Parashewanella spongiae: one gene and its partner. The protein of the gene in region 2 interacts with the protein of the main gene of each other region in a pairwise test. Links are inferred from orthologs where the notes say so. Each region holds a gene or a part of one and is shown on either strand. Other genes may lie near its edges. The genes, in order: htpG and E2I05_RS11710.

What was found.
Region 1: the proteins of E2I05_RS11710 (region 2) and htpG interact in binary tests that used the Escherichia coli proteins (3 or more experiments, as listed by UniProt). The link is inferred for Parashewanella spongiae from one-to-one orthologs.

Annotation. Positions count from the first base shown.
Region 1 is NZ_CP037952.1:2,125,541-2,137,755, reverse strand. The notes cover bases 3,183-6,105. They hold htpG (molecular chaperone HtpG), read right to left. Parts: upstream 5,637-6,105; coding sequence 3,729-5,636; downstream 3,183-3,728. Other genes in these bases: E2I05_RS08085 (DUF3192 domain-containing protein), read right to left, coding at 5,841-6,105; E2I05_RS08095 (tetratricopeptide repeat protein), read right to left, coding at 3,183-3,672. Also shown: E2I05_RS08110 (dicarboxylate/amino acid:cation symporter), read left to right, coding at 1-44; E2I05_RS08105 (inosine/guanosine kinase), read right to left, coding at 114-1,418; adk (adenylate kinase), read right to left, coding at 1,969-2,613; more of E2I05_RS08095, read right to left, coding at 2,812-3,182; more of E2I05_RS08085, read right to left, coding at 6,106-6,239; E2I05_RS08080 (hypothetical protein), read left to right, coding at 6,387-6,743; E2I05_RS08075 (Zn-ribbon-containing protein), read left to right, coding at 6,743-7,519; syd (SecY-interacting protein), read right to left, coding at 7,567-8,217; NADPH-dependent 7-cyano-7-deazaguanine reductase QueF, read left to right, coding at 8,277-9,134; E2I05_RS08060 (methyl-accepting chemotaxis protein), read right to left, coding at 9,188-11,074; galK (galactokinase), read right to left, coding at 11,344-12,215. UniProt on the Escherichia coli protein: Molecular chaperone. Has ATPase activity.
Region 2 is NZ_CP037952.1:2,987,090-2,999,352, forward strand. Bases 3,780-6,750 are described here. They hold E2I05_RS11710 (cell division protein ZapC), read right to left. Parts: upstream 5,550-6,750; coding sequence 5,010-5,549; downstream 3,780-5,009. Other genes in these bases: E2I05_RS11705 (ISKra4 family transposase), read left to right, coding at 3,780-4,915; pyrD (quinone-dependent dihydroorotate dehydrogenase), read right to left, coding at 5,714-6,733. Also shown: class I ribonucleotide reductase maintenance protein YfaE, read left to right, coding at 270-590; E2I05_RS11690 (group II intron maturase-specific domain-containing protein), read right to left, coding at 776-1,156; E2I05_RS11695 (reverse transcriptase domain-containing protein), read right to left, coding at 1,232-1,771; E2I05_RS11700 (hypothetical protein), read right to left, coding at 1,778-2,056; more of E2I05_RS11705, read left to right, coding at 3,446-3,779; E2I05_RS11720 (NAD-glutamate dehydrogenase), read right to left, coding at 6,796-11,640; E2I05_RS11725 (efflux RND transporter permease subunit), read right to left, coding at 11,904-12,263. UniProt on the Escherichia coli protein: Contributes to the efficiency of the cell division process by stabilizing the polymeric form of the cell division protein FtsZ. Acts by promoting interactions between FtsZ protofilaments and suppressing the GTPase activity of FtsZ.

The DNA of each region.
Region 1 (12,215 bases), 860 kb from region 2 along the record:
GAAAGCTGAAAAGTACTTTATCAGAACAAGTTAATTTAAAATAAACTTTGTTTTGGATTTAAAAAGACGTGAAATTTCACGTCTTTTTTATTTATACCAATTACACCCGCTATTTATCTTTCCCAGTAACTCTCTTCAAGGCTATCTTCTCTTTCTGGTAGAGCCCGTGACAACCTTGGACTGTGTTGTGCCAACACTTCAAATGCTACTCGATTTGCATATTTACAGATTTGGGAGAAAGAGGAATAACACAAACCATCACTCTTATGCTTACTAGAGCTTGGAATGTTTGATTTATGATATGTGTTAGCTGCTAAGTCATGAAGTAAAGCCGCAAGTGCTCCATCACCCGCTCCGTTTGTATTACGGATTTTTTCTGGCCCACCCATAAACGGAGATATGTGCGCATAAACTTTGATTGGTTCTTCACAATCACTTTTACGCTGAGGCCTTGAAAACTCGTAGCGATTAAACTCCGGAATAGCGCCTGGTAGTAATGTGTGACTAGTTTGCCGTTTTTCAGTTTCTTGTGTGTAACCCGCAGTATAAAGCCCTAAAGGTCCAGCAGTAGTTAACACCATATCACACCATTCTAGTGCTGCTTCACTGGCTAATAATGGATCAGAAAGCCCTGTCAGTGCTTCTCCTTCGTCTTCATTCATTGCAAGAATCGTAACGTGATCTTCTATGAATTGTTGCCACCATTGTGGGTCTTCTTCAATCAAAAAGCGTGTTCCCAGTGTGAGCACAACAGGTACATCTGCTTGTTTTGCATATTCAATAGCTTGTAATGCCGCTTGGGTCATTTGATCTTCACCACTCGCTCGCATCAAATAAGCTGTTATGACAAGCGCTGAGCTATTTTGAACAATATCTTTATTAATAAATTCAGGTGTGAGTTTATCCATAGAACCTTTGCTAATCGCAAAAGTACGCTCACCACCATCCGAGATAAGTGTAAAACAACGTCCTATTGGGCCGTTTACTGGCTCCAAGTGGTTAAGATCAACTTTAGAAGAAGTATTACATAAGTATCGGTAAGCATAACTACCCACTTCGATATTTTTACTCATGACACCAAACAAAACTGAACGATCATCGGCCAATATCGAGTAATTATGAACCGTATTACCAATTGTCCCACCAGCAAACTCATCACTTATCAATGCTTGCTGCTTTATTTCTTGATAAAGAGCATGAGCACTTTCGTCATCAATTAACGTTGAGTTCCCTTTAGGTAATTGATAACGGGTTAATAATTCATCAGCGACTTTGGCTTCTATATCCACCAAGGTTTGGTCGATACCACATATGTAAGTTCTTTTAGGTTGTACAACTTGAGTAAGTTGTTCAAGAATAGGGTCGCGATTAGCGACAGGAAAGTAATGTTTAGATTTTCGCTGACCAGGAAACTTCATATTAGATTCTCTATTTCTGGCTTCCATGCCGAACTTTGGAAAACGCTGTCCTCTGATAGGATAACAGTGTTCTCTATAATAAATTTCGGCAGATTTTATCATATTAAAACTCACCTTATACCAATTACAGTAATTAAATGCTCAACTCAGAGCTATGTATGCGCACAAAGTACAAACGAAATTGGTGAAAACATAGTTATTACCGACATACAAAACTGTCGTTATTACATTGCTACGTTGAGAAAGTTTTGTGAAGTATTCTTTATAAACTAAAGTGTGCGCATACAAGCTCCCGAAGGGCAAGATTAAAGGTTTCCATTACTGTGTTGCACGTTCTTGAATTATCCCGACAAAAGCACGAAGTGCATTGAACGCCAGCTTTGTATGGCGGCCGTAGGGTATATAGTACTTCGAACATGCGCCTTGTACTGAAAACCTTTATCTCTTGCTGAGTGAGAGAATAATTACTGTAATTGGTATTACTGCAAATTGAACTTTTTACGGGCATAAAAAAACCTGCACATCGGCAGGTTTTTTAAAAGTACTCAAATTATTTTAAAATGGACGCTAGCTCTTCGCTGACAACAGAAACGGCTTTAGTGCCATCAAACTTGTGATACTCAGTGTTACCCGCCGCCGCAACTTTGCCATAGAAATCGACTAATGGTTTAGTTTGCTCGTGGTAAATATCCAAACGCTTACGTACAGTTGTTTCTTCATCATCTGGGCGAATGGCAAGTTCTTCACCAGTTATATCGTCTTTACCATCTTCTTTTGGTGGATTATAAACCACATGATACACACGACCAGAACCGGGATGTACACGACGACCACTCATACGTTTAACAATTTCTTCATCTGGTACATCAATTTCAATGACATAATCGACATCAATACCATTTTCAGTCATAGCGTCGGCTTGAGGGATTGTACGTGGGAAGCCGTCAAGTAAGAAACCCTTTACACAATCGTCTTGAGCAATGCGTTCTTTAACCAGCCCGATGATAAGTTCATCAGAGACTAATTGACCAGCATCCATCACTTTCTTAGCTTCGATACCAAGAGGAGTGCCTGCTTTTACAGCCGCACGAAGCATGTCTCCAGTCGAGATTTGTGGGATACCATAACGTTCCATGATGAACTGAGCCTGAGTACCTTTACCGGCACCTGGCGCGCCCAATAGAATAATGCGCATTTCAAGAGTCCTCTTTCGCATTGATTTTCTTGTTAGAAGCAGATCTTCGCATATACCCGTAATTAATGAAAGTACTTGCTTCATGCATATTCATTAAGTTAGATACCCGAAATGAAAAGAACTAACTTTATCTTAATGATTAATTAAAGCTCAATTTACCAAAATAATGTGATCTTTGATGCAATCCTTTAAAAACACCTAATACAAAAGCGTGTATAGACGGCGTCGATATTGGTTCGTTAATGAATTGCTTTGGCCAAGCGCTGTAAGAATTTCCATAAACGCTTTTTTAACTTCACCATCTAGTGCTGACAGATCTTTACTCAAAACCGTAAACAATAACTCCAATGCTTCTTCATTACGTTGTACTTGATGCATGGCTTTTGCTAAATCAATCAACACCTGTAAATCATCAGGGGCAGCATCAAATTGACTTTGAAGCGATCTAATTTCTGGCGTGTCAGAAGCATCTTTAGCTAGCGCCAGCTTTGCCATTAAACTTTGATAATAGCTATCTTGATCAGCTAAACCTATTGTTTTAAGCAGTGCTTCTGCTCGAGTGACATCATTAAGCATTAGACTCACGTCAGCCAAAGCGGTTGTGACTTCTGCCACTGGTGATTCACGATGCGCAAGAGTCAACAGTTCCGATGCTTTAACTAAATCATCTGCAGTGCGTTGTTCATTAGCTAAAATAACTTGAGCTTGCTTAAGCTGTAACTCCCAAGCCGCTGGAAGATGTTTTTCTAAAAGAGCCAACACTTCAGCTTCTGGCTTTACATCCGAGAAACCATCTACTGGTTGACCTTTACTTAATATTAGCGTGGTAGGAACACTTTGAATTTGAAAGTATTGAGCGATTTCAACTTGAGAGTCACAGTCTACTTTTGCCAAAATAAAACGATCGCTATTTTTTGCAGCAAGCTGTTCTAATTGTCCAGTAAATGCTGCGCTCTCTGGCATTTGTTGTGATGCAAACGTCAGTACAACAATATGATCCATAGAAGCATCAACAACTTGTTGAATGTTTTCTTTCGTTAGATCCAAAACATTAGTCATTCTAATATCCCATATAAAAATGGCGGGATAACCCCGCCATTACCATTAAAAGACTTTTACTTGGCCATTAGCATTTGGTTCATCAACTTAATAAAGCTTGACGGATCGGCCAGACTTCCTTTCTCTGAAAGTTGAGCTTGTTGTAACATCAAGTTACTCCAATCTGCAAACAGCTGTTCATCTTGTTCGGTATCTAAACGCGTCATTAGAGGGTGGTTAGGATTTACTTCGAACAGTGGTTTCGATTCAGGAACCGTTTGACCGGCAGCTTCCATTAGCTTAATCATCTGTGTCGACATATCACCTTCACCTGTTACTACACAGGCTGGTGTATCGGTTAGACGTGTTGTCACTTTAACATCGCTAACTTTATCGCCTAAAGCATCTTTAATGCGTTTTACTAAGCTTTCAGATTCTGAAGCAAGCTTTTCTGCTTCTTCTTTCTCTTCTTTGTCTTCAAGCTCACCAAGTTCAAGATCACCACGGGTCACAGAATGCAGTTTCTTCTCTTTAAACTCAGTTAAGTGATTCACTAACCACTCATCGATACGCTCTGACATCAATAACACTTCGATGCCTTTTTTGCGTAACAATTCAATGTGTGGGCTATTTGCCGCGGCTTCATAGCTGTCTGCAACAATGTAATAAATCTTGTCTTGACCTTCTTTCATACGCTCAAGGTAAGCGTCTAAAGAAACCGTTGGTGCTGCAGAATCAGTATGAGTAGAAGCAAAGCGTAACAGACCTGCAATTTTTTCACGGTTTGCAAAATCTTCAGCTGGGCCTTCTTTTAACACTTGACCAAATTCGGCCCAGAATGTTTGATATTTTTCTTCGTCATTCTTAGCCAGCTTTTCAAGCATACCTAATACACGCTTAGTAACACCTGAGCGTAATGCTGTGGTGACTTTATTGTCTTGTAAGATTTCACGAGACACGTTTAGCGGTAAGTCATTTGAGTCAATCAAACCTTTTACAAAACGCAAGTATGAAGGCATGAATTGCTCAGCATCATCCATTACGAATACGCGTTGAACAAATAATTTAAGACCTTGCTTAGCATCACGGTTAAACATATCCCAAGGTGCTTTAGCTGGAATATATAATAAGCTGGTGTACTCTTGCTTACCTTCAACACGGTTGTGTGCTTTTAATAATGGATCAGCATAATCGTTTGAAATATGCTTATAGAATTCATTATATTCTTCATCAGTAATGTCTGACTTACTGCGAGTCCAAAGCGCCGTTGCTTTGTTCATTGATTTCCAGCTACCTTCTGTTGCTGGTATTTTCTCGCCGTCTTCGCCTTCGCTTTCTGGTGTACCTGCTTCAAACATTTCTACAGGGACTGAAATGTGATCCGAGTATTTAGTGATAATTGAGCGTAGACGGAAATCATCAGCGAACTCTTTTTCATCGTCACGCAAATGCAGAATAATTTCAGTACCACGGTTTTCGATGTTGATATTATCAACAGTGAACTCGCCTTCACCTTCTGATACCCAGTGAACACCTTCATCTGCATTGTGGCCTGCTGCACGTGTCTTCACTTCTACTTTTTTAGCAACGATAAATGAAGAATAGAAACCGACGCCAAACTGACCAATCAGCTGTGAGTCTTTTGACTCGTCACCGGAAAGACTTTTAAAAAAGTCAGCCGTGCCTGATTTAGCGATCGTACCCAAATGTTCAATAACACCATCGCGAGTCATACCTATACCGTTGTCGGCAATTGTCACTGTGCCTTTTTCTTTGTCAGCTGAAATGCGAACTCTTAGGTCACCGTCGCCTTCATACAAAGCATCATTCGTCAGTGCGTTATAACGCAGTTTATCGGCGGCATCGGCAGCGTTTGAGACAAGCTCACGCAAGAAAATTTCTTTATTCGAATACAAAGAGTGAATCATCAAATGAAGTAATTGTTTAACTTCGGTTTGAAAACCATGAGTTTCTTGTTGTGACATGAAATTATCCTTTCTACTTGGCATGCGACCTTAAATGATCGCGTCTAACTAAATCGTTAACAAATAGATGGGGTGGATAAAATGAATTTTCAAGAGGGGAATGAAAAAATTGATTCAATTGTTTAAAAACAAAGCAAAAAATTATTCAAGAGAGAAAGCTCTTTCTTGAAAGCTCTCTCTTGAAATAAGAAAAGTCACTTGATATTAATGGACGTAACGGTATGCTTTTTCGCCCCAGCCCACTAATTTTCCATTTTTTATAACAAGCGGCGTGCATTCATCTTTGGTGGTTTTTCCGTCACCTGAATTATGTTGTGTACGATAGAACAACACTTGCACTTCTTGCCCTTCTTCACCTTCGTTTTTAGTTGTTAAAAAGGCTTCATTGATGTCAGGTCTACCCATTAAGCTCAACACTCGCTCTTTACTCATTCCCAGAGTCAGTTCTTCAATATGTTGGCGATTTTGTTTTTGGGCGTATTCCCAGCCTTTCGGATGAATACTATTTTTATCATATTCTCCCTCTCCGACATTAATGACACACCCACTCAACCCAATTGTTGCCATTGTCAAAACCGTCATCGCAATAAATTTTGTTTTCATTATTAACTTCCCATGTGTTATTTTGTCGAATTGCTTTAAAGCACGAAACATGCCAAAGAATAACCAATTGATTTAATGGGAAATAATAATTCTCATATTCATTCGAATAATAATTTTCGCCTAATTTATTAAGGAACATCACTAAAAATGTGCGCAATAGACCAAGTTATTAACGCGGCATGCATTATTTCAGGGCAAAATAAAACCCCCACCATTGCATTATTAAAGTCCCGATTAGGTTCAAGTGTTCCGATGCCAACTCTTATCCAAGGTTTGCAGCGTTTTAAATCAATGAGTGCTGATGAAAGAGTTTCTTTGGCTCAACACATTGGATCTCAACCAACTACTTTTACTACGACCAATAAACTGAGTACCGGATCGCGCGATACAAACCTTGAGTTACAAAAACTAACATCCCAAGTCGAGCAGCTTATTGCTATTAATACTGAGCTTGAAAAACGAATAGAAAAACTTGAAGTTGAACAAGAGAAAAAGTATCAATAATGTACGTTTCAGAATTACGTTTTGAGTGTTTTGATGACACCACAATTACAGCTGCAGAAAAAGCGATTAATAATTTACTCGAAGCACTGCGTGCCAATGGTCAAATACTGGGTCGAGAGTTTGCCGTTGCCTTCAATGATGGTGAGTTTCGCTGTCGAATACTCACTCCAGAAAAATCAAGCCTTAGTAGTCGATTCAACAGTCCATGGGTTAAGGTCGCATTAGCTAAACTCACTGAAGCTAAAATTTTAGCTCCTCGTGAAAAGTTTATCGGTCAGGATATTAACTCAGAAACCTCTACTGATGAAACACCCAGTTGGCAGCTGCTTTATACCAGTTATGTTCACATGTGTTCACCACTTCGCAGTGGCGACACGTTACAACCTATTCCTTTGTATCGTATTCCAGCCACGTTTAACGGTGATCATAAACAAATGATCCGTTGGCAGACAGAATGGCAGGCTTGTGATGAAATACAGATGGCGGCCGCCACAAAAGCCGAGTTTGCGACTTTAAATGAAATCAGTGATTGCAATAGTGATTTATTTAGAAGAGGTTGGGATATTCGAGGTCGAGTCGAGTACCTTACTAACATTCCAACTTATTACTATTTATATCAAGTTGGAGGCGACAGTCTCGAGCAAGAAAGAAATCGCCCTTGTCCCAAATGTGGTAACAAGGAATGGTTATTAGATGAACCGCTTCTCGACTTGTTTCACTTCCGCTGTGAGCCATGTCGAATCGTTTCTAATATTTCTTGGGATTATGTAACCTGAGCTCTATGATTGATTTCATTACAAAAGCTCAGATTATTCAGTTTCATTCATTTTCTAGAAAATAAATTATCCCACATTCGCCTTAAGTTTGAAATTATGCCGGGATGTTCGATGGACACATTGTCATCGAACTTAGGTTTAGTGGCTGGCAACACTTTTGGTTTGAGTGCTTTAATAAAGTCACTCAAAGAACCAGCTAATTGAGTACTTTGTGTCTCTCCTGCAACTTCTAGCCAAACACTACCATTTTCGTTATTTACGGTGATCATTTTATCCGCTTCATCCATCACACCGACAAACCATGTTAGCGGCTGCTTCAGCTTTTGCTTCATCATCAGATGACCCACAATATTTTTCTGAAGTCTCTCAAAATCATCTTGGTTCCACGATTGAAGCAACTCACCCGCGCCCCACGGTGAATCAAATGTCATTGGCCCAGAAAAATAATGACCAAAATACGGATCAACATCAGGAAATAAAGTGATTTCTAGCGCTGTTTCGATATTTTCAAAAGTACCATATACTTTACGTTTAAACGGTTTCCAGTGAACAACAGCTTCTACATCACCTTCATATTTATCGATAATACAGTCTGATACTTCACCTAACGGATAAAATGTGGGTGAATTATTGGTAGAATCTGAATAAGCCAAGTGATATTTATTTATAAAATCTTCTAATACAGAGAGACAAGACACTTAAGAACGTTCCAAAAATCGGTATAATGTGGGTATATTTTGACACGGAAACCGTATTGATGACACAAAATCACGATCCCTATAACGAAGCAGAAGCATTGGCGGAGTTGACGTTAGGTAAAGCAACTGGTTATGATGAGGTCTACAATCCAAACCTATTGCAAGGCGTGCCACGAAAGCTAAACCGAGATGCGATTTCTTTAACTTCCACGCTTCCTTTTCATGGCTTTGATATTTGGACAGGGTATGAACTGTCATGGCTGAATTCGAAAGGCAAACCGATGGTTGCTATTGTTGAAGTTCAACTAAGTCATACCTCAGAGAACTTAATTGAATCAAAATCCTTTAAGCTCTATCTAAATAGCTTTAATCAGACAAAATTTGATTCAGTTGAACAGCTTCAGCAAATGTTGAAACAAGATTTATCTCTTTGTTCCAATGGCGCTGTTACCGTTAATATTATTGAACCTAAGCATTTTTCAACTCAGCGGGTTATTGAGTTCCCTGGTACTTGTATTGACAATTTAGATATCGAAGTAAATGACTATAGCTTTAACCCTGATTATCTAGTCGATGGCACGGATGATAAGCAAATCGTGGCTGAAACACTCAACTCAAACTTACTGAAATCTAATTGTTTAATTACTTCTCAGCCAGATTGGGGCAGCGTCATGATCCGCTATCAAGGCCCTAAAATAAATCGAGAAAAACTCCTTAGGTACTTAATATCATTTAGGCAGCATAACGAATTTCATGAGCAATGCGTTGAACGTATTTTCGTCGATCTAAAGAAGTATTGTCATTGCAGTAAATTAACCGTTTATGCCCGATATACTCGCAGAGGCGGTTTAGATATTAATCCTTTCAGAAGTGATTTTGAACAGCCTAGTATCAATTTGCGTCTTGCTAGACAGTAACATTCACACCATGTACACCAGTAAAAGCACTGGTGTACCACCATCCTCAATTTTTAAATCCTAAAGTCACTTATCTGAGCGGCAAGCTTTTTAGCATCTTGCGCAAGCACTTTGCCTATTTCACTTGCACTTTGAGCGGAAGATAATGACCCCGTAGCACCACGTTCAATGGCATGTGTTTTCTCATCAACTTGCCCTGTAGCCGATCTTTGCTCAGCCACAACCTCTGCAATTTGTTGACTTAGCACAACAACCTCTTGCACACGTTTTGTAACATTATCAATGCTAATGCTTACTTCGTTTGCATGCTCTACGCCTTGATTCGCTCGTTGTGATCCTGACTCCATTGTTTCGACCGCTTTAGATGTCGCGGATTGTACTAATTCGATCATACGACGGATCTCATCGGTAGATGCTGCGGTTCTACTCGCTAGCGTTCTCACTTCATCGGCAACAACAGCAAAACCTCGCCCTTGCTCTCCAGCTCTTGCGGCTTCAATGGCGGCATTTAATGCTAATAAGTTGGTTTGCTCAGCAATCCCATGAATCACATCAACGACTTTTCCAATATCATCTGCATGTTGAGCCAGCTGATTAATGGCTTCTGCGCCTAAGCTCACCTCTTTAGCAATAAGATTAATACCATCGACTGTGCGTAAAATAACCTCTTGCCCTTGTTCAACATCCTCCTGAGCTGATGCTGTAATATCTGTAGCTTGTTCAGTATTTCTACCTACAGCTTCAACAGATGAAACAAGCTGGCTAATTGCTGATGCGACTTGATGTGTATCCTCTTGTTGAGCATGCAAGTTTTGCTCAACGTCTGCCGTCACTTGTTGCACTTGCTCACTCGCGGTAACAACATCTTGACTGAGTTTCTGCACTTCACTAATCAAATGTCGAATACTTGCGAGCATTTGGTTAAATGCATTGGCGATTTCATTAAACTCATCATTACTGTTGATCATTAAGTTCTGACTCAAGTCTCCATTAGCGACATTCGACGTCATTTGATTGATCAGCTGAACATTTTGGCTTATCGCCTTAAATGCAGAAAAGAAGAAATATAAACTCACCATGACCACGCTCAGAATAGACAAGGCAAGATACAGCATGTTCGATTCTTGCTGCTCTACTTTTACTTTTTGTATATTCTCTACCAGATCACTGGTGCTTTGCTGTAATCGTGATAAAGCTCGTTGCTGCTTCGATACATTTTGTGAAAATTCATTTGAACTTATTGCAAATTCGTCAGGCTCAAGAATTTTCTGATTCACTGAATGGATAAGTGACTGAGTGCTGGTTTGTAAAACTTTTACTGCATTCATCCACTCACTGTAATCTTCATAAAATTCGTACAAGCGTTTTGTACTTTTATTTAAGGTTTGGTTCAATTCATCTAAACGCTTAGTAACAGCAACTAGGTATGTATAGCTTTGTGGAGTAAAGTTGCCCGTTTTAAGAATTTGCAGAGCTTGTGCGCTTACTCTCGAAGAGAAGTCCGTCACGATTGGAAGCTTTGTAAGATATAAATCATTTAAATAAAAAGTCGCAGGATCAGAATCTAACGATAAACCGCTTTCTGCGGCCATGTGCTCTTTTAATAAAGAGATTGAATCCGTTAAATCGTTGATTCCAAGTTGATCAAATGTATTTTTTCTCAACTTTTGTTTGAATTCAAAATATTGAATCTGTGAACGTGGATACTCTTCGCCTGAGCCATTCCAGAAATCCAATCCGGATAATATCTTAGCTTTTAAATTACCGGTAGAACCATTAACTCTTGAGTCCATCAAGTGTTGTTCAATAGCATTTAACGCATCAATGTCATATTTTCCTGAGAGTTTTTGTTGGCTTGCTTGAACGACGGATAGCTGCGTATCAATAAAATTATATGCTCCAAAAACTAATGGAAAAAGCGTTACCGTTGCCAGTAACATGAATTTTCTTTTAAAACACAGCAGGTTGAAAAGGTTTATTCCTAAAGAAAAGATTCCTGACATTGTTCTCGACACCTAGAATAAATACACCAATTTAACTGACCAAGCTTTACAACACTTTATTGCGAAGCCTTTGATTCACCGCTTAAAATCACAGCAGTCTTCTCTGTCAATCTTATGAATAATTGATATCGGCCGAAAAAGATAAAACCTAAGTGATTACTTAGGTTTTAGATGATTTTCCATAAAAACATTTAAATGACTCTAATTTAAATGACTCTAAATGCCCCTTGTTCAATTGAACAAACATAAGTGTCTGCACTCAACCCGAATATTTTAGAGTACAATTCGTCTATCGTCTTTTGCAAAACATGGAGTTGATTGATTGGCGATAACGCCACGACACAGCCACCAAATCCTCCTCCTGTCATTCTAGCACCGCCTGAATCACCGAGAACTTCATTCAACATATCAGCTAAGCCATCTAACTCCTTTGTGGTCACTTCAAAGTCAGACTTTAATGATTCATGGGATTCTCGCATTAATTGCCCTAACCCAGCCATATCAGCATTTTTAAAACAAGCTAATGCAGCTTCAGTCCGTAAGTTTTCAGTCACTACATGTCGTGCTCTGCGAAACAAAACAGGATCAAGCATAGATTCTGCAGCTTCAAGTTCAGATAAACTGACATCTCTTAACGCTGATTTCTTAAAATAAGCTGCAACCTGCTCACACTGCTCCCTGCGTAGATTATATTCACTGTCGACCAACCCACGCTTCACATTCGAGTTTACAATAAACAGCCCAATGCCTTCTGGAATGGGCGCATCTTCGAATGTCAAGCTACGGCAATCGAGTAGCATGGCATTCCCTTGCTTGCCCATCGCTGAAATTAGCTGATCCATAATTCCACAATTGCAACCAACAAAATTATTCTCAGCCGACTGCCCCATTAACGCGGCTTTTATACCATCAAGTGGCAATTGATATAACTCAGAAAAAGTTTTAAGCACCGCCACCTCAAAGCTCGCTGATGAACTCAGCCCCGCTCCTTGAGGTACATTGCCGCTCACTAACAAGTTAGCTCCACGTATTTGTGGAAATGCTTGTTTCAAAACTTGCAACACACCACGTACGTAGT
Region 2 (12,263 bases):
CTATAAAGCTGCTGAGCAAGAAAAAGATTGGGCTGAATATCTGTTTAAAGATGGCTCTATGATAGGTATGAACGAAAATATCTTATGTCAATACGTTGAATACATCACCAATCAACGTATGAAAGCCGTTGGTTTAGAACTGCCATATCAAGAAAAATCTAACCCATTACCATGGATGAAAAACTGGCTTGAAAGCGATGCAGTTCAAGTGGCACCACAAGAAGTAGAAGTATCTTCATATCTTGTTGGCCAAATTGACTCTTCCATTGATGAGAGTGAGTTCGAAGACTTTGATCTTTAAGAAACCCCCTATCGTCAGATTAAAAGGGCAGCCTGTATTATTATTTGATAAGCAGCCTACTTTGCTTGATGCATTAGAACAAAAAGAAGTCGAAATTTTTTCAGAATGTCGAAGTGGTTTTTGTGGTTCCTGTAAGACTAAAATGATATCGGGAAGTGTCACTTACGTCCAAGAACCATTAGCTGCATTAGAAGAAGACGAATGTTTACCTTGCTGTTGTGTTCCAGTCACAGATTTAGATCTAGAACTACCACTGCACCAACACGAAGCACTCGCCATTGAGCAGTAACGATTATGGCTAAACAAAAAGGCTTGGATAACCAAACCTTTTTGTTATTCTCTTATACCAATTACGTAGAGTAGGCTACTGGCTTCGCTATCGCTTATCCAGCAGCCCCTCTTCGATTCCGTGCATGAGGTTTTCCCTCACACGGCTCTGTTGTTACACTTCTCTCAGCCCCTTCACTTTGCTTATCATCTTGTCGTGGGTAAATACTCAAGACCAGCTTGGCGTAATTTTTCGTAAGCACCTCGTGATAGATACTTGCTTCGACGTTGACTTAAGCGACGATGCCAGCGATAGAACCGGTTTACTACAAATCCATTTATTCTGAAAAATACACCTCTGGGATAACCTATCCCAGCAAAATAGTGTTTCCATCCCCTCAGAACTTGATTAACTTTATTTATCAGTACGCCAAGTGTATTTGAGGTTCGATGCTTCACTATGTCTCTGAGTTTATTTTTCAGCTTTGTTTGGCTCTTCTTAGACGCCTGTATCTTAATGTAACTGGTGCCTTTGATGAGGCCTGTGATCCGTTGAAAGTTAAAACCGAGGAAATCAAACTCATTCATCAGCTTTCCCATATCCACACAGTGGGTTTTACTTTGATTTAGCTTCAGACCTTCATAACTTAATTGCTGTGTTATTCAGTCCAGTTGCTCTTGTGTGTAGGTTTGCTTATGAAGTACAACAAAATCATCTGCATAGGTAACGATTTTACACGGTGTTTTTTCGTGTATTTTCAAACAGAAATCGTTGAGATAGATGTTAGCCAGTAGTGGAGAGATAACTCCGCCTTGTGGAGTGCCACATCGGCTTGCTTCTATTCGCCATTTCCCGTTGACCGTCTCTATGCTGATGGGCGCTTTGATAAAGCTTTTCAGTAAACTCAGAAAGCTGCTGTCGCTTATTCGCCTTTCTATTTTTGTCATCAACTTAGCGTGCGGAATGGTATCGAAATAGGCGCTCAAGTCAGCATCGAGTACGTGCTGATAGCCTTGTTTTAGGCTCATTTCAATGACTTTTACCGCTTGCTGGGCGCTTCGACATGGACGGTAGCCATAACTGTGTTCATGTAAATGAGGTTCGTAGACGGGTTGCATCACTATTGTCATCGCCATTTGCACAATTCTGTCACTGATTATCGGGATCCCAAGTTTCCGCGTTTTGCCGTTGTCTTTGAGTATTTCTACTCATTTGACTGGGCTAGGTCGATAGTTTTTCTGTTGTAATTGAGTTTGAATTTCTTTTAACAGCGCAACGACTTTCTTTTGCTGCTCTAGATAACTGAATGTGATGCCATCAATTCCTGCTCCGCCTTTATTGGCTTTGCATCGTCGATAGGCTTCTTCGAGTATATCTAGGCGACTGAGTTTATCGTACAAGCTGTAAAATCGAAGCTCCGAGTTAAGCTTTGAGCGTAAGTAAAGTTTTCGCTGTAATATTCTGATATTTACTGGAGTGTTAGCCATATGGCAATTTCACCTCAAAAGTTACGTTAAAAAACGGGTGTAACACTGAGCCCCTTCCCTGATGTAAAGTTATGTTGTCTTCACGGTTAACGGTACTATGGGCTCATCCGACTGCCTGAGCGCCCTATCTGAAATTTCGGTTTACCTTATATTCGGATAGTGGAAGTCACTACCTTCCAACACTCAGGCTCTCCCACGTTCACTTTATTTCCTTCAATACATGCCACTTCATATTACGCCGGAAGATCAAACAGATGCATTTACCAGTTGCTTCTCTGTTTGTGTCAGGGTTCGTCAACTAGGAAAGACTCCCCATCTTCATTTTTTGATTTACGACGCTTAACTGAATTCGCTTGATGCTGCGGCCTACATTGCATCTCAACCTTTATTCAAGGCCTTTGTCACAGGGCTTCATGTCATAGCGGTTACCCATTATGCATGCCCGTCAGATTTCGGGATGAACTGGTAATTATCCCGTCAGGTACGTTTCAACCTGATGGACTTATTATAAATAATAACGTTGCTGTCTCTGGTTTATGGCCATGTAATCGCTTGGCTGCGTATACGTTGAGACAAATCCCGCAACAGAATAAAGCGCTTCGTGGCGCTCCCTAGAAACATCAGTTGACTGCGTTCTCAAGCGTAGAAAAAATGGCTGATAGTAAGGCGTAGCTTGCAGCAAGTAGTTATTCTACTTGCAAAAGTTACAACACAGATAGCAGTCATTTTAGCAAGCTTGTGAGCGTAGAGCACTTCACTCATTGGGTGAAAGCCATGATGATAAAGTTATCTTATTGATCAAGCAGTTACTCATATACTCAGCGTTCAACTGATGTTTTTAGATTTAAGCACACCAAAATTATGTTGAGAATGGTTTTAGATTTTTTACAAGCAACAATAATACCAATTACAGTAATTAAATGCTCAACTCAGAGCTATGTATGTGCTCAAAGTACATTCGAAATTGATGAAGACATAGTTGTTCTACGTCAAGACAATTTTGAGAAGTAATTTGCGCACATACAAGCTCCCAAAGGGCAAGGCTAAAGGGTTCCATTACGCGTTACAAGCACTTGAATTATCCCGATAGTACTTCGAGCTTGTGCCTTGCATTGAAACCTTTTAGCTCTTGCTGAGTGAGAGATTAATTACTGTAATTGGTATAAGCATGAAAATACACTTAAAAGACAAAATGTTATATTTCAGATAAAGTAAATTTAGCTGAAGTCGTGAATTAAAAAGAAATGGGTGTAGATCTTTTAGATCGACGAAAAGCATGAAAAGATCATTCATTATCAATTGGATGGGTTTAATAAATGGTGCGAAAGGAGCAATTTTATAGTACTTATCAGTTTCCACACACAACAAGTATATAAAAAGGCTCCTTTCATGAAACTAGCATACTCAAACTCACTCGAATTTTCATTCTTTTCTGAAGCCAAATTGAAATTTGAGCGTATTATTTCGCACCTCGAAGACAAACAAGTTAAGCAAGAGAGCCATGGAGAAGTTGAAGCCTATATCGATACCGAAGGAACTGAGTTGTTGCGGTGTTTATTGCAGGGTTTCTTAGATATCAAAACCGCTGAAGAGCCCCGTCAGCAAGTTTGTTCCAACCGTGACATTGCATTGAATTATTTGAAAAATAACTGCAAACGAAACTTAGAAAGTTTATTTGGTACCGTAACGATGCATCGAAAAGGTTACAGTCAACGTCGGTGTGATAGCGTGTTTCCAATGGATGGTGAGCTGAATCTTTCGAAAGATAAATACTCTGATGGTGTACGCCTAAGACTCGCTACAGAAGCAGTCAAAGGCTCATATGATGATGCAGTAAGCTCAATAGATACCACCACAGGTGCGCACGTGCCCAAGCGACAAGCAAGGCAAATTGTGCAGGATATTGCACAAGATTTTGATGGTTTTTATCTCCAGCAGAGATACCTTAAGCCAGAAAATACATCTGATTTACTGGTATTGACTATGGATGGAAAAGGCATCGTTATGCAACCTAATAGCTTGAGAGAGGGCACGCAAAAAGCAGCGAAACAACAGAAGCTCAAAGGACGCCTAAGTGCTGGAGAAAAAAAAGACCGCAAACGAATGGCAGAAGTTGCAGCGGTATACACCACCAAGCCTTTGCATCGTACCCCAGAATCAATCATGTCTAGAAACGATAATTCAAATGTTCGTCCATTACGTGTGCCACCAAGAAATAAACGTGTGTGGGCAAGCGTAGAAAGAAGCGCTGCGACTGTGATTGAAGAAGCATTTTTAGAAGCTCTGGAACGAGACCCTACTCAAAGCCGTCAGTGGGTTGTACTCGTTGATGGTCATCCTCATCAGCTAAAACAAATTTATCGGGTGATGAAGAAACTCAACATCAATGCAACGGTGGTCATGGATTTCATCCATGTGCTTGAATATCTCTGGAAAGCGGCGTGGTGCTTATTTGAAAAAGATGATCCAGAAGTCGAAGATTGGATAGAAAATCGAGCGACTGAAATCTTACGAGGTAATGCGTCACAAGTAGCAAAAGGCCTTGGGATCAGTGCAACAAAACGGAAATTAAAACAACGAGAAGGCATTAATAAGTGCATCGGTTATCTATTGAAAAATAAATCAAGATTAGAATACGGTAAAGCGTTAGAGCAAGGTTTCCCAATTGCTAGCGGTGTCATTGAGGGAGCTTGTCGTCATCTGATTAATGATAGGTTGGATATCACTGGAGCGAGATGGAGCCTTGAAGGTGCAGAAGCTATATTAAAACTTAGGTCGTTAAGATCGAGTGGTGATATTGAAAAGTATTGGGAGTATCACAAAAAGCAATCCAAACAGAGGTTATACAGATGTGGATAACTTCGTCGTTTTAAAAGACACACACCCAAAAGAAATGATTAGGAAATTACAAATATAAATGGCGAGAAAAAGATAAAAGCAGCATGAACTAACATTATGCAGCTGCAATTTGTCTTTTAGATTTAAGTGGTCTTAAACGATCGTGCATCACTTTGATCGTATCAAACTGTCTCAACACCTTACCAGATGATAAAACGCTCTCTGGTGATAATATCATCACTAACGTGGCCTGTAAGCCTCGCTCAATTGCAAGTACTAAAACACGTTCGTTGTTATGTTCAAGCTTTAATTCAAAAACTTTACCATGCTCACTGTAGACACACGTATTTGAAGCTTCAAAAAACCAAGACTTTGGCATTTGAGGCTTTAACATAAAATGTGCAGCTGTCGCATTTAAAGCGATTTGAACCAGACCAGCTTCCGTGATGGTCAAAACATTTTGTAAACGATCGATCATCTCAATATAAAAGTTTGCATGTTCTAAATCAAAAACCATTTTTGAACAAGCATCTGGAATTAGTTGTTTTTTCTTATAAGAAGTTAAAAATTCTAATTCAGAACCAAGAGATAAACTTAATACATCATTTACATAATCATATTGCCATTGCCAGTCCTTTTTTGGCATAAGTAGCATAATAATTACCTAATTAATTATATTCGTGGATATAATAGACGATATTTTATTCAATTTCAAAACTTTATTTAAAATTGATATTTGATCTATTGATCATTACTCTTGATCGCAACGATCACAAATAGATCTTGATGGGTAATATGATCTATTTGTGATCAAAAAGATTAACTTTTAATATATGAATTTATAATATCACTAACTAATTTAGGACCTTGATAAATAAATCCTGTATAGATTTGAACTAAGCTTGATCCAGCTTTGAATTTATCAATTGCATCTTTGCCTGATGATATTCCACCAACACCAATTATGGGTAACAAACCCTTTAATTCAGTCGAAAGCTTTGAGATAACTTTTGTAGAAGATGCCGCTACTGGCTGACCACTAAGTCCGCCACTCTCTTCTGAGTTTTTCAAACCTTTAACGGCGTCACGAGACAAAGTTGTATTTGTAGCTATAACGCCATCAAATTTAAATTTAATTAAAGATTCAGCAATTTGTTTAATTTCATTATCATTTAAATCTGGTGCGATCTTTAAAGTCAAAGGCACATATTTATTATATTTATCTGTTAATTCTTTTTGTCTTTCTTTAAGAGTGCTTAATAAATCATCTAATAAATCGCCAAACTGTAATGAACGTAAATCAGGTGTATTAGGTGAAGAAATATTTACGGTTATATAAGATGCATAAGGATAAACTTTATCCATACAGATTAAATAATCTTCTTTACCCTGTTCAACTGGGGTATCTTTATTTTTTCCAATATTAACTCCAACAATAATGTCAGACTTTTTTTCTGTCAAATTTTTAACTAAATTATCAACACCATGATTATTAAAACCCATTCGATTAATTATTGCTTGTTTAGATTCAATTCTAAATAATCTAGGCTTTTCATTTCCTGGCTGTGGACGAGGTGTCACTGTGCCAACTTCTACAAATCCAAAACCCATTGCTGAAAATGCATCAATGGCTTCACCATTTTTATCAAGACCTGCTGCTAAACCGACTGGATTAGGGAAATCAATTCCCATTACTTTAACAGGTGCCGATGGCAAAGTTTGTCGATAAAAGCAGTTTAATGGAGAGTTCGCGGTTTTACGAAGATTATTAATTGCAAAATTATGTGCTTGCTCAGCATCCATAGAAAACATAAATTTTTGAGCGAGTGTATAAAGCATGAACATTTCCTTAGCCAAAAAAAGCCCCGGCTTTCGCCAGGGCTTGATAGATTATTTAGTTATTATTTTGAGCCTTCACAATGAAGAATAAGCAAATTCAATTCGCGTAACGCTACTGAAAATTTTGCAAATTCATGACTTTTAGAGCTCTTAAAGTCAGCAAGCATATAATTCCAGCGTGCTAACAGTGCTTCATGACCTTCTATCCAATCAGTAATAATGGCATCTGCGCTACAATCTGTATCACAGGTGGTTAATACTGTTGAAGTCAACGAACGCTGTTGCCAATCTAATTCTTCTCGATAAGCGGCGCGGGCTAAAGCTTGCCAATGGTTAGCAACTGGTTGCCCTGTTATTTGCACTAAGAACCAATGCAGCTCAATACGAGCACCTAATTTAAAGTAGGTTTCTGCAACTAATGAGACAGATTTTCCTGAATTTTCTGCTATTTGCGCAATATCTAATGCCGAGAATAATGTACTCATGCATGCTACTTCTGTTGCTACCTTTTCAGGTACATTTTCTTCAAGTAGTGCGGCAATATCATTATTAAGTTCAACAACTTCGACTTCGATTAAGTATTTATTAATACCTGCTTTGAGTTCTTCGACAACAGGCTTAAAGAATGCTGCAGTCTCTTCAATACTTGTATTGCGATTACGATGGCGCAAGAACCAACGACAGGCACGACGCATACTACGACGAAGTTGATGCAACATTTCACCTTGAACAATTGCTGGTACAACAAAGTTCAAGTCAGTGATTTGCTTAACTATTTCATTTAGTCCGAAAACTTCACGAGCTATTGTGTAACAAATTCCGATCTCTGCGACAGTGGCACCAGTTTCATCTTGCATGCGTTGAACGAAATTCATGCCTAAATTATTTACAATTTCATTGGCTAATGAAGTTGCAATAATTTCACCGCGTAATGGGTGTGAAGCCATTTTATCACTATACAGCTCTTGCAATTTTTTAGGGAAATAAGCTTTTAATAACTGACTTAATAAAGCATCTTCTGTAATTTCAGGAATTACAAATTGCTCTTTAAGAACCATTTTTGCATAGGCAACTAACACAGAAAGTTCTGGGCGAGTTAATGGCTGACCAGAAGCTAAACGCTCAGCTAATTCATCATCTGAAGCTAAAAACTCCAATGCTCTATCAAGCTTACCATCTTTCTCTAGATAGTGGATAAAGCGAATTTGCTCTTTAAGTTGCTCAGCTCCACGAACTTGGGTAACTGAGATTGAACGGGTTTGATCTTGACAGTTTTGTAAAACAATTTCACTTACTTCTTCAGTCATTTCAACAAGTAACGTATTTCGTTGCTTGATCGTTAAGTCACCTTCTGCGACTAGAGAGTTAAGCAAAATCTTAATGTTTACTTCGTTATCAGAGCAATCTACACCACCAACGTTATCGACGAAATCCGTATTCATTCGTCCACCGTTAGCCGCATACTCAATACGACCCAATTGTGTGCAGCCTAAGTTTCCGCCCTCACCAATAACTTTTGCATTGACTTCAATTCCGTTAACACGAATGGCATCGTTTGCACGATCTCCCACTTCTACATGGCTTTCAGTCGTTGCTTTTACGTAAGTTCCAATTCCACCATTCCAAATTAAGTCAACATGCATTGTGAGCAATGTTTTGAGTAATTCATTGGGTGTCATTGTGCTTTTCGTTGTGCCGAGCATCTTTTTCATTTCGCTAGAAAGCGGAATTGATTTCGCACTGCGCGAGAAAATACCACCGCCCTTCGAAATTAATTTAGCACTGTAATCTTCCCAAGATGAACGTGGCAGATCGAATAAGCGTTCACGTTCTACATAACTTGTTTCTGCATCAGGATTTGGATCGATGAAGATGTGCATGTGGTTAAATGCAGCTTGAAGACGTATGTGTCTGGATAATAACATTCCGTTTCCAAACACATCACCACCCATGTCACCAATAGCGATACAAGTAAAGTCCGTTGACTGACAGTCAATTCCAAACTCACGGAAATGACGTTTCACAGATTCCCATGCACCGCGTGCGGTAATACCCATTTTTTTATGGTCATAACCGTTACTACCACCTGAAGCAAAGGCATCCCCTAACCAGAAACCATATTCTTCTGCAATTTCATTGGCAATGTCAGAGAAGGTAGCTGTACCTTTATCGGCCGCAACAACTAAATATGCATCATCTTCATCATGGCGTACCACATCAACAGGAGGAACAACTTCACCATTGATAATGTTATCGCTTATGTCCAACAAACCACGAATAAACATACGGTAGCAGTTTTGTCCTTCATTGAAGAAGGCTTCACGACCACCTTCTGTTGGCAGTTGTTTACAAACGAATCCACCTTTCGCACCGACAGGAACAATAACCGTATTTTTAACTTGCTGAGCTTTTACAAGTCCTAATACTTCAGTACGGAAATCTTCACGTCGGTCAGACCAACGTAATCCGCCACGAGCTACTTTTCCACCACGTAAATGAACCCCTTCTACACGTGTCGAATACACAAAGATTTCATAGCGCGGCAATGGCTTAGGCATCTCTGGGATTTGTGATGGATCAAACTTAAACGAAATATATGGTTTTGCTTCGTTGAGCTTGGTAACTTGGTAGAAGTTAGTACGCAGCGTAGCATCGATAAGATCCAAGTAACGACGAATAATTCGATCGTCATCCAAACTTGAAACATCATCTAAACGTAAGTTAATTTGCTCAACAAATTTTTCCAAAGTTCGAGTTTTGAGCTTCGGATTAAACTTACGAATAAACATTTTTACTAATAATTCCGCGAGAAACGGATAACGAGTAAATGTTTCTTCAATATACGATTGACTGAATGTAGCATCAATTTGACGCATATACTTTGCATAAGCGCGAATAACAGAAACTTCACGACCTGTCAGACTTGAGGCTAAAACAATACGGTTAAATCCATCATCTTCAAGCTCTTTCCGCCAAACCTGAGATAAAGCATTTTGGAATCTATCTTGAATATCAACAAGATTTTCTGTCGCTGCGCCTTTGACTGTCATTAAGAAGTCAAGGATCCAGTATGTTGCACCATCTGTAGTTTTAACTTCGTATGGGCGCTCATTAATAACCCGCAAGCCAAAGTTTTCAAGCATCGGTAACACATCTGATAGATGAATTGGTTCGTCTTTATGAAATAGTTTTAAACGAACTTTATTAGAGTTAATTGCCGATTCTTGTGGCTGATAGAATAGCATCCCTAGTTTGTGATCTTCATCTAAGGCTTCTAGCTTTTGCATATCTACGACAGCAGAACTAGGTAATACATCTTCTTTATAACTAGGGTGGAACGCATTCAAATAACGCTTACTTAATGCATTGCCCACTTCTTCACCCAACGCACCATTTAATGCGAAAGTAAGTTTATCTTCCCATGAGCGAGCTGCTTCAATAAGATTATTTTCAATTGCTGCCACATCGACATCCATATTATTGTTTTCAACTTTGACAATATAATGTGTACGTGCCAAGGTCGATTCAGAAAAATAGGTCGTAAATTCGACTTCTTCTTTGCTATTAAAATGTTGTGCTAGAATCCGTTGTGTATCTTCACGCAGCTTAGTATTGTAACGATCTTTTGATACATACACTAAGCAAGACAAGAAGCGACCGTAGCCATCTTTTCTGACAAATAGTTTCAATTTATCACGGTCTTGCATCTCTAACACACCATGAGCGACAGACATCAGCTCATCTTCATTGCCTTGAATTAGCTCATCACGAGGTAAATTTTCAAGGATGTTCATGAGATTTTTATAGTCGTGAGATCTCGGTACTAAACCTGACTTATCTAAAACTCGGCTTACTTTCTCTGCTAGTAATGGAATTTCTCGAAGACTTCGATTGTATACATTTGATGCATATAACCCGATAAATCTATCTTCACCGACTACATTACCTTTTTTGTCAAAACGTTTTATCCCAATATAATCAATATATGCAGGGCGATGTACACGACTCTTACTGTTGCATTTAGTTAGAATAAGTAAGTTATCATCGAGTGCTTCTTTACGTGCTGACTCTGAAAATGTTGATAAGAATAAACCCTTTTCTGGTTGTTTTTGATCCGGTTTATTCATCAAACCTAAGCTTGTGCCCATATCCGGTACAAGCTCTAAATCACCTTTTACAGGGTTAAGGTCGTAACGACGATACCCAAGAATAGTAAAATGGTGATTAACTAGGTAATCTAAAAAGTTTTTTGCTTCAGTTAGATCTTGCTCTTTACCTGGGTAAGGACGAGACGGTAATTCATTAACAATACTGCTTAACTTATTTGACATTGCTTGCCAATCATTAACTGAAGCAGCAACATCCATGAGTACTGATTGAATTTCTTTTTCTAATTCTTTTATGTCGTTCTCGCTGCTTTGGCGATCTATTTCAATCAAAAATACAGCAATTTTCTCATCTTCTTTTGGACTATCAACCACTCGGCCAATTTTTTCTACTATCTTATTACCGCGCTCAATTGCCAAAGGCATGTGCAACATCATGTGTGCAGTAATTCCGATACGGTTTAGCACCATACAGATCGAATCAACCAAAAATGGCATATCCGGTAAAATAATTTCGATAATAGAATGTGTCGACTGCCAACCATGTTTTGACTGGTTAGGGTTAAACACTTTTAAATGAGTTTGACCAAAGGAAGTTTTGTTTAATGCGTTCCACAAGCTAAGTATTGCACCGTATAGGTCACTATCATTACGTGCATGTAAGTCATCTTTTGACATTTGCGCATAAAGACAGTCAGCAAATTGCTCAACTTGTTTCGCTTGAGAAGGCTGGACTTTTTTATTGATCAAATTGATTACGTTTTCAAGTAATACTGAGGGCGTTGCATCTTTCAAGGCCATTTTGCTGTTTCCTTAAGCGTCTATGGCAGCGCTTTTTCATGGTTAGGATGCTTGAAATATTCGAGTACAGAGCGGAATATTCCGCACCATGTCGCGAAGTTTATTACTAAATGGGATATTTTTCGAGAAAAATTTTAGTGGTATTTCCACTAATTAAAAAGAAAGTAGACTAGATAAAATTTTTTGTTGAAGAAAAAGTCAATTTCTTGGACTGACTATTCAAAATTCGAGTGAGAGCCGTTCCTCCCACTCGATATTAATGTCTAACGCTTTGTCCAAAATACAGCAGATAAAGCTGGAATTATTATGATTGCTCCGAGCATATTAACTAAGAACATAAATGTCAGTAATATTCCCATATCCATTTGAAATTTTAACGCGGAAAAAAACCATGTGCTCACCCCGATAGCAAGAGTAAGTCCAGTGAATATAACTGCACTCCCTCTTTCTTGAAGCGCCTCTAAATAAGCTTGATGCACAGATAACCCTGCCGTTAACTTTCCGGACATTGTAGACAGAATATAAATACCGTAATCAACACCTATTCCAACGCCTAACGCAATAACAGGCAAGGTACTAACGACTAAACCAATATCTAAATAGGTCATTAATGCTTGTGCCAA